2 regions of the Arthrobacter sp. NicSoilC5 genome follow, and region 1 is predicted to be linked to the other one. Evidence: predicted binding sites of a transcription regulator. Region 1 holds the regulator's gene; the other holds the start of a gene.
The links. Region 1 encodes Rex, which represses fermentation and respiration genes when NADH is low (regulators of the CRP and FNR family bind a similar motif). Its sites were predicted from a motif close to CTTGTGAANNNNTTCACAAG; they were not measured.

Region 1 (3,402 bases):
GAGCAGCATTCACACCAAGGAGCAACATCATGGCACTTCCCGCAGACGTCACCACCGGCACCTGGACCCTGGACAACTCCCACAGCGAGATCGGCTTCACCGTCCGCCACGCGGGCATCAGCAAGGTCCGCGGCCAGTTCAAGGAAGCCGAGGCCACCCTGGACCTCGCCGAGAACGTGGCCGACTCCAAGGTCAACGCCACCATCAAGACCGCCAGCTTCGACTCCGGCGACGTCAACCGCGACGGCCACGTCCGCGGCGAAGACTTCTTCGACGTCGAGAAGTTCCCGGAAATCTCCTTCGTTTCCAACTCGATCGTCCCCAAGGGCGATGCCTACGAACTCCAGGGCGACCTCACCATCAAGGGCGTCACCCGTCCCGTGGCCCTTGAGACCGAACTCCACGGTGTGGCCGTCGATCCCTTCGGCAACACCCGCGCCGGCCTCACCGCCGAAACCACCATCAGCCGCAAGGACTTCGGCCTGACCTGGAACGCCGTCCTCGAGGCCGGCGGCGTGCTGGTCAGCGACAAGGTTGCCATCAACCTGGAACTGGCCTTCATCGCCCCCGCAGCATAAGTTTCCCCGTTCACGGCACCCCGGTACCAGGCCATCCCGGCCCGGTACCGGGGTGCCGTGTTTAACCAAGGGCCTTTCCCCCGGGTTCACCTGCCGGCCGCGGGCGTGGATCCCGCCTGAATCACCCACAACGCCACCCGCCGGGGGTACGGTGGACTTAAGCCACGCTGGGGGGAAGGCTGAGGACCGATTCCCGGCAGCCTACCTGGATCCCGACCTGCAGAAGGAACGCCATGAGTACTCCTCCCGTCCCGCCTCCCGCGCCCCAAGACCCCCACTCCGGCAATGGCCAGCCAGGGAACGGCCAGTCCGGCAGCCAGCAGCCCGGACCACAGCAGCCCCGCTACGGCCAGAACGCGCCGCAGTATGGCCAGAACGCTCCCCAGTACGGGCAGAACCAGCCCCAGTACGGTTCCCAGCCGCCCGCAGCGCCGCAGTACGGGCAAAACGCGCCGCAGTACGGTTCCCCGTACGGGCAGAACGCTCCGCAGGCCCCGGGCTACGGCCAGAATGCACCCCAGTACGGGCAGTCGCCGTATGGCCAGTCCCCTTACGGCCAGTACCCCTCGGAGCAGCCGCAGCCGGCCGGAAGCAACGGCGTCCCCCAGCTGGTGAACATCGCATTCTGGCTGCTGATCGCTGCCACCGCGATCTACGTCATCTCCATCCTCGTCAACCTCACCCAGCTGGATGCCCCGCAGTTCCGGCAGGAATTTGAACAGCAGGTCCGGGCCAGCGGGGCGGACATCACCTACGACGACATCAAGCCCTTCATCGCCGGCTCCCTGGTGGTCTTTGGCATCATCGGCGCCGCCCTCTACCTGCTGGTGGCCTTCTTCATCCGCAAGGGCAAGAACTGGGCACGCATCCTGGGAACCGTCTTTGCTGCACTGTCGGTCTTCGGCCTGTTCGGAATCCCCTCCTTTGCAACGATCGGGACCGTCCTGGGGATCGCCGCCATCGTCCTGCTCTACCTCCCTGCCGCTGCCCCCTACTTCCGGAAGCAGCAGCCCTTCGCCAACCCGTATTCCGGTGGCTTCGGCAACCCTTACGGGCGCTGACCACCAACCACAGAACGCAACGGCGGCCCGGGATGTCCAGCATCCCGGGCCGCCGCCTTTAAACCGTGCCCCTAGGCTGTCTGCCCCGGCGCCTGCGCCCGCTGGGCGTGGTAGGCCAGGATCTGCAGCTCCGTGGCCATGTCCACCTTGCGGAGGTTGACCCCTTCCGGAACCTGGAGCATTACCGGTGCGAAGCTGAGCACGCTGTGCACGCCCGCCGCCACCACCCGGTCGCAGATGCCCTGCGCCACCGCCGCAGGAAGCGCCAGCACCACCATGTTGGCCCCGGTGCGGTGGAGGACGGTCTCAAGGTCCGCGACGTCGCTGACCCGCAGCCATCCCACCTCGTTGCCCACCACCATCTGGTCCGCGTCGAAGATGGCCACCACATCGAAGCCACGCGATTCAAAGCCGCCGTAGCGTGCCAGCGCCTTGCCCAGGTTTCCGGCTCCGACGATGGCCACTTTCCAGTCATGCGTGAGCCCCAGGGCCGCGGCAATGTGGCGGCTGAGGTACTGGACCTCGTACCCTACTCCCCTGGTGCCGTAGGACCCCACGTGGGACAGGTCCTTGCGCAGCGTTGAGGAACTGACGCCGGAGGCTTCCGCCAAAGAGTCAGAGGAGACGCGCTCAACACCCTCGGCCAGCAGCGTGTTCAGGGCCCGGAGGTACAGGGTCAACCGGGCCACGGCAGCAGGGGGAATTTGCTTTGCCGGTGCACCCGCGGCATCCGGGATGCCCGGGACAGGCTGGGACGTTGAATCCAAGGACGTCACTCGCATCCCCCTAATTGGCCATGGCGCGCTGCAGGACGCGTTCCAGCCGGGCTTCGTCGATCTTCCAGAAGTCGCGCTGCACCCCGTCAACCAGGACCACGGGGATCTCTTCGGCGTAACGCTCCCGCAGTTCGGGCTGGTTGTCCACCAACTCTTCGCTCCAGGTAAGGCCCAACGAGGCAGTGACCCGGCCGACGGCGTCGCGCGCCTCCTCGCAAAGGTGGCAGTCAGCTTTGGTGACCAGGACGACGCGGGGGGTAGCCATGGCTTAACGGTATCGCCGTTCGCGCCGTGCGGGTGACGCCGACGGCGGCCAGCGGGTGGATTGACTAGACTCAAGTCCATGCCCGAGGAGAAATACGTCGCCGTCGTCACGCGGCCGGTTGCTGCGCCGCAGCCCGGTGAAGCGGCGTTTTTCGATGTGGACAATACTTTGATGCGCGGGGCCAGCCTCTTCCACGTGGCGCGGAAGATGCACCAGCGCGGCGCGTTCACCCTGGCCCAGGCGGCCGGATTCGCGTGGAAGCAGTTCAAGTTCGTGGCGCGCGGTGAGAATATCGACGACGTCCATGCGGTCCGTGATTCGGCCCTGACGCTGGCCGCCGGCATCACCGTTGACGACATCAAGGCCCTCGGCGAAGAAGTCTACGACGAGATGATCGCATCGCGGATCTGGCCCGGCGCCAAGGCGTTGGCGGAACAGCACCTGCGGGTGGGCCGCCGCGTCTGGCTGGTGACGGCCACCCCCATCGAAGTGGCAACAGTCATCTCCACCCGGCTGGGGCTGACCGGAGCGCTCGGGACAGTAGGTGAGGTGTCGGACGGCATGTACACCGGGCGCCTGGTGGGGGACATCCTGCACGGCTCGGCCAAAGCCGTAGCGGTCCAGGGAATTGCGGACCAGGAGGGCCTGGACCTCAAGCGCTGCTGGGCGTACAGCGATTCCTACAACGACGTGCCGCTGCTGTCACTGGTGGGACACCCCGT
Region 2 (3,402 bases), 1.7 Mb from region 1:
CTTGGCAACCCCAAGACCATCCTGCTCGGCGTGGACCGGCTGGATTACACCAAGGGCATCCGGCACCGGCTGAAAGCCTTCGAGGAGCTCCTGGCGGACGGCCGGCTCACGGTGGGTGACGCGACCCTCATCCAGGTGGCCTCCCCCAGCCGGGAGCGCGTGGAACAGTACCGGCTTCTGCGCGAGGAGGTGGAAGGCACCGTTGGACACATCAACGGCACCTACGACACCCTCGAAAACACCGCCGTCCGCTATCTGCACCACAGCTACCCCGTGGAGGAGATGGTGGCGCTGTACCTGGCCGCGGACGTCATGCTGGTCACCGCCCTGCGGGACGGGATGAACCTCGTGGCCAAGGAATATGTCACCGCGCGCAACAACAACGACGGCGCCCTGGTCCTGAGCGAGTTCGCCGGGGCGGCCGACCAGCTGAAGCAGGCGCTGCTGATCAACCCGCACGACATCGCCGGCCTGAAGAACACCATCATGACCGCCGTCGAGCTGACCCCGCGGGAGGCCTCGCGCCGGATGAGGGCCATGCGAAAGCAGATCCTGGACCACGACGTGGACCACTGGTCCGCCGACTTCCTGCGCGCGCTGAATGAAAAGGTGGTCCGCGATGACTCCTGAGGGCCGCCGCGCCAAGGCGCCGCTGGCGCTCTCCCCGGAACTGCGGGAGGCCCTGCGCCGGATCGCCGGCACGGAGCACCTGCTCGTGGCCATGGATTTTGATGGCACCATGGCGCCCATCGTGGGCCGCGCACAGGATGCGCGGCCGCTTCCGCGGTCCGCCGCAGCGTTCGCGGGCCTCGCCGTGCTGCCACGCACGACGACGGCCCTCATCTCCGGACGCGCCCTCGCCAGCCTGCGGGAGGTCGCCTCCCCGCCGGTCGACACGTTGCTGATCGGCAGCCATGGCGCCGAGGCGTGGCTGGGGCCGGGCTCCACCGAACTGGCCCTTGAAGAGGACCAGAAGGCGCTCCTTGAAGAGGTCCGCGCCGAGTTGGCCGGCATCGTCGCCGAGGCGCCCGGCACCTCCCTGGAGGACAAGCCTGCCGGCGTCGTCCTGCATACCCGCCAGGCGGAGGACGACGTGGCAGAAGATGCAGTGGCGGCAGCACGGTCGGTGCTCCAGGACCGCAAGGGAGTCTTCCTGAAGGAAGGAAAACGCGTCCTGGAGACTTCGGTTGTCAATGCCTCCAAGGGCGAAGGTGTCACCTTCCTGCGGCAGGCCACCGGGGCCACTGCCGTGCTGTTCGCCGGCGACGACGTCACGGACGAGGACGCTTTTGGCCGGCTCGAACCGGGCGACGTGGGGGTCAAGGTAGGTCTTGATTTCACCCAGGCCCAATACCGGGTGGAGGCTCCCGTCCACATTGCGGAACTGCTGGAGGCCCTGCTCCAGGAGCGGAGCATCGCGGTTGCCGAGGAGGATCCGCAGGCCGCGTCAGGTTAGGACGTGGCCGGCGGCACATGTGACGTTCGTAACATTTTCGCAAGGAAGCGCAACCTCTGGCATACTCTGTGTGTGATGTGGCGCACAACCAGCGTGCGGCGTCATTTTGTGCCCCGGGCTCAGGCTCGGAGCACTTTGCAGGAACAAAACTGAATAAACATGAACCATTCACAACGGATCGTCCGGCACGTACCTGCCGGTGAAGGGATTGATAACTGTGGCTACAGTTACTTTTGATAACGCTACGCGTCTGTACCCGGGCACAGATAAGCCCGCCGTCGATAAGCTCAACATCGACATCGCCGATGGCGAATTCCTGGTCCTCGTGGGACCCTCCGGTTGCGGCAAGTCCACCTCCCTGCGCATGCTCGCAGGACTGGAGGACGTCAACGCCGGCCGCATCCTGATCGGTGACCGTGACGTTACCGATGTTCCGCCGAAGGACCGCGACATCGCGATGGTTTTCCAGAACTACGCGCTGTACCCGCACATGACTGTGGCCGACAACATGGGCTTCGCCCTGAAGATCGCCGGTGTCTCCAAGGAAGAGCGCGCTGAGCGCGTCCGCGAAGCCGCAAAGCTCCTTGACCTTGAGCAGTACCTGGACCGCAAGCCGAAGGCACTCTCCGGCGGCCAGCGCCAGCGTGTTGCCATGGGCCGCGCCATCGTTCGTAACCCCCAGGTCTTCCTCATGGATGAGCCGCTGTCCAACCTGGACGCCAAGCTCCGCGTCCAGACCCGCACCCAGATCGCGTCCCTGACCCGCCGCCTCGGCGTCACCACCGTCTACGTGACGCACGACCAGGTTGAAGCCATGACCATGGGCGACCGCGTGGCCGTGCTGAAGGACGGCCTGCTGCAGCAGGTGGACACCCCACGCAACCTCTACGACCGCCCCAAGAACGTCTTCGTTGCCGGGTTCATCGGCTCCCCCGCCATGAACCTGCTGGAGCTTCCCGTGGTGGACGGCGGCGTCCAGTTCGGCGGCACCGTCTACCCCGTGCCGCGCGACGTCCTCGAAGAGGCACACGGCTCCACGGTCACGCTGGGCAGCCGTCCCGAAGACCTGGAAACCGCTCCCCAGGGTGAAGGCCTGAAGGTGGAAGTGGACGTCGTCGAAGAACTCGGCGCCGACGCCTACGTCTACGGCCACACCAACCTCGACGGCAAGGACCACGACATCGTGGCCCGCGTCGACGGCCGCCGTCCCCCGATGAAGGGCGAGGTCATCTACGTCCGTCCGCAGTCGGGCCACGTGCACCTCTTCGACACCAAGACCGGCCTGCGCCTCGGCGACTGATTCCTTGGCTCCGGCGGTTGGGCCTGGCACAACCGCCGCTTGTCCGACGGCGGCCCGCACCTTTTTCGTAAACGGTGCGGGCCGCCGTCGGCCTTTAACGATGTCCGGGCGAAATTTAGCCGCCCTGCCCCGAGTACGGAAGAATTGACCCATGACCGAGGAATACAGCGCCCAGTGGCACGATGAACCCACCGACTACGCGCAGATCGGTAAACTGCCGCGGTTCGTGGCAGCCAGTGCCGATGACAACAAGGCAGCCTCGGTAGCATCGTCGCTGAATATCACTGCGGCAGCGGCGGATCCCGAACTGCTGGACCTGCCGTGGCACATCGCCCTCGAGGAGTGGCCGGCGCAGTACCTCGCGGCACTCCCCCGAGGCATCTCCCGGCACATCGTGCGCTTTGCCCACCTGGGCGGCTCTGTCATCGCCATTAAGGAAACCTCCGAGCACGTGGCCCGGCACGAGTACCACATGCTCCGCAAGCTGGCCCGCTTCGATGTGCCGTGCGTGGAGCCGGTTGCGGTGATCACCGGGCGCACCACCCCCGACGGACGCCCGCTCAACCCGGTCCTCGTGACCCGGCACCTGAAATTCTCCATGCCCTACCGCGCCCTCTTTTCCCAGATGCTGCGCAAGGACACCCTC

Region 2: the regulator Rex is predicted to act here: its motif matches at 1,481-1,500, upstream of ugpC (sn-glycerol-3-phosphate ABC transporter ATP-binding protein UgpC).

The regions. Positions count from the first base shown of each region.
Region 1 is NZ_AP024660.1:2,133,071-2,136,472, forward strand. Features, by position in the region: gene LDO22_RS10025 (YceI family protein) at 30-578, shown strand; gene LDO22_RS10030 (hypothetical protein) at 812-1,639, shown strand; gene LDO22_RS10035 (redox-sensing transcriptional repressor Rex) at 1,711-2,415, opposite strand; gene LDO22_RS10040 (glutaredoxin family protein) at 2,426-2,680, opposite strand; gene LDO22_RS10045 (HAD-IB family hydrolase) at 2,759-3,402, shown strand, end outside.
Region 2 is NZ_AP024660.1:3,800,338-3,803,739, reverse strand. Features, by position in the region: gene LDO22_RS17810 (trehalose-6-phosphate synthase) at 1-630, shown strand, start outside; gene otsB (trehalose-phosphatase) at 620-1,456, shown strand; gene ugpC (sn-glycerol-3-phosphate ABC transporter ATP-binding protein UgpC) at 1,674-2,756, shown strand; gene LDO22_RS17795 (DUF4032 domain-containing protein) at 2,908-3,402, shown strand, end outside.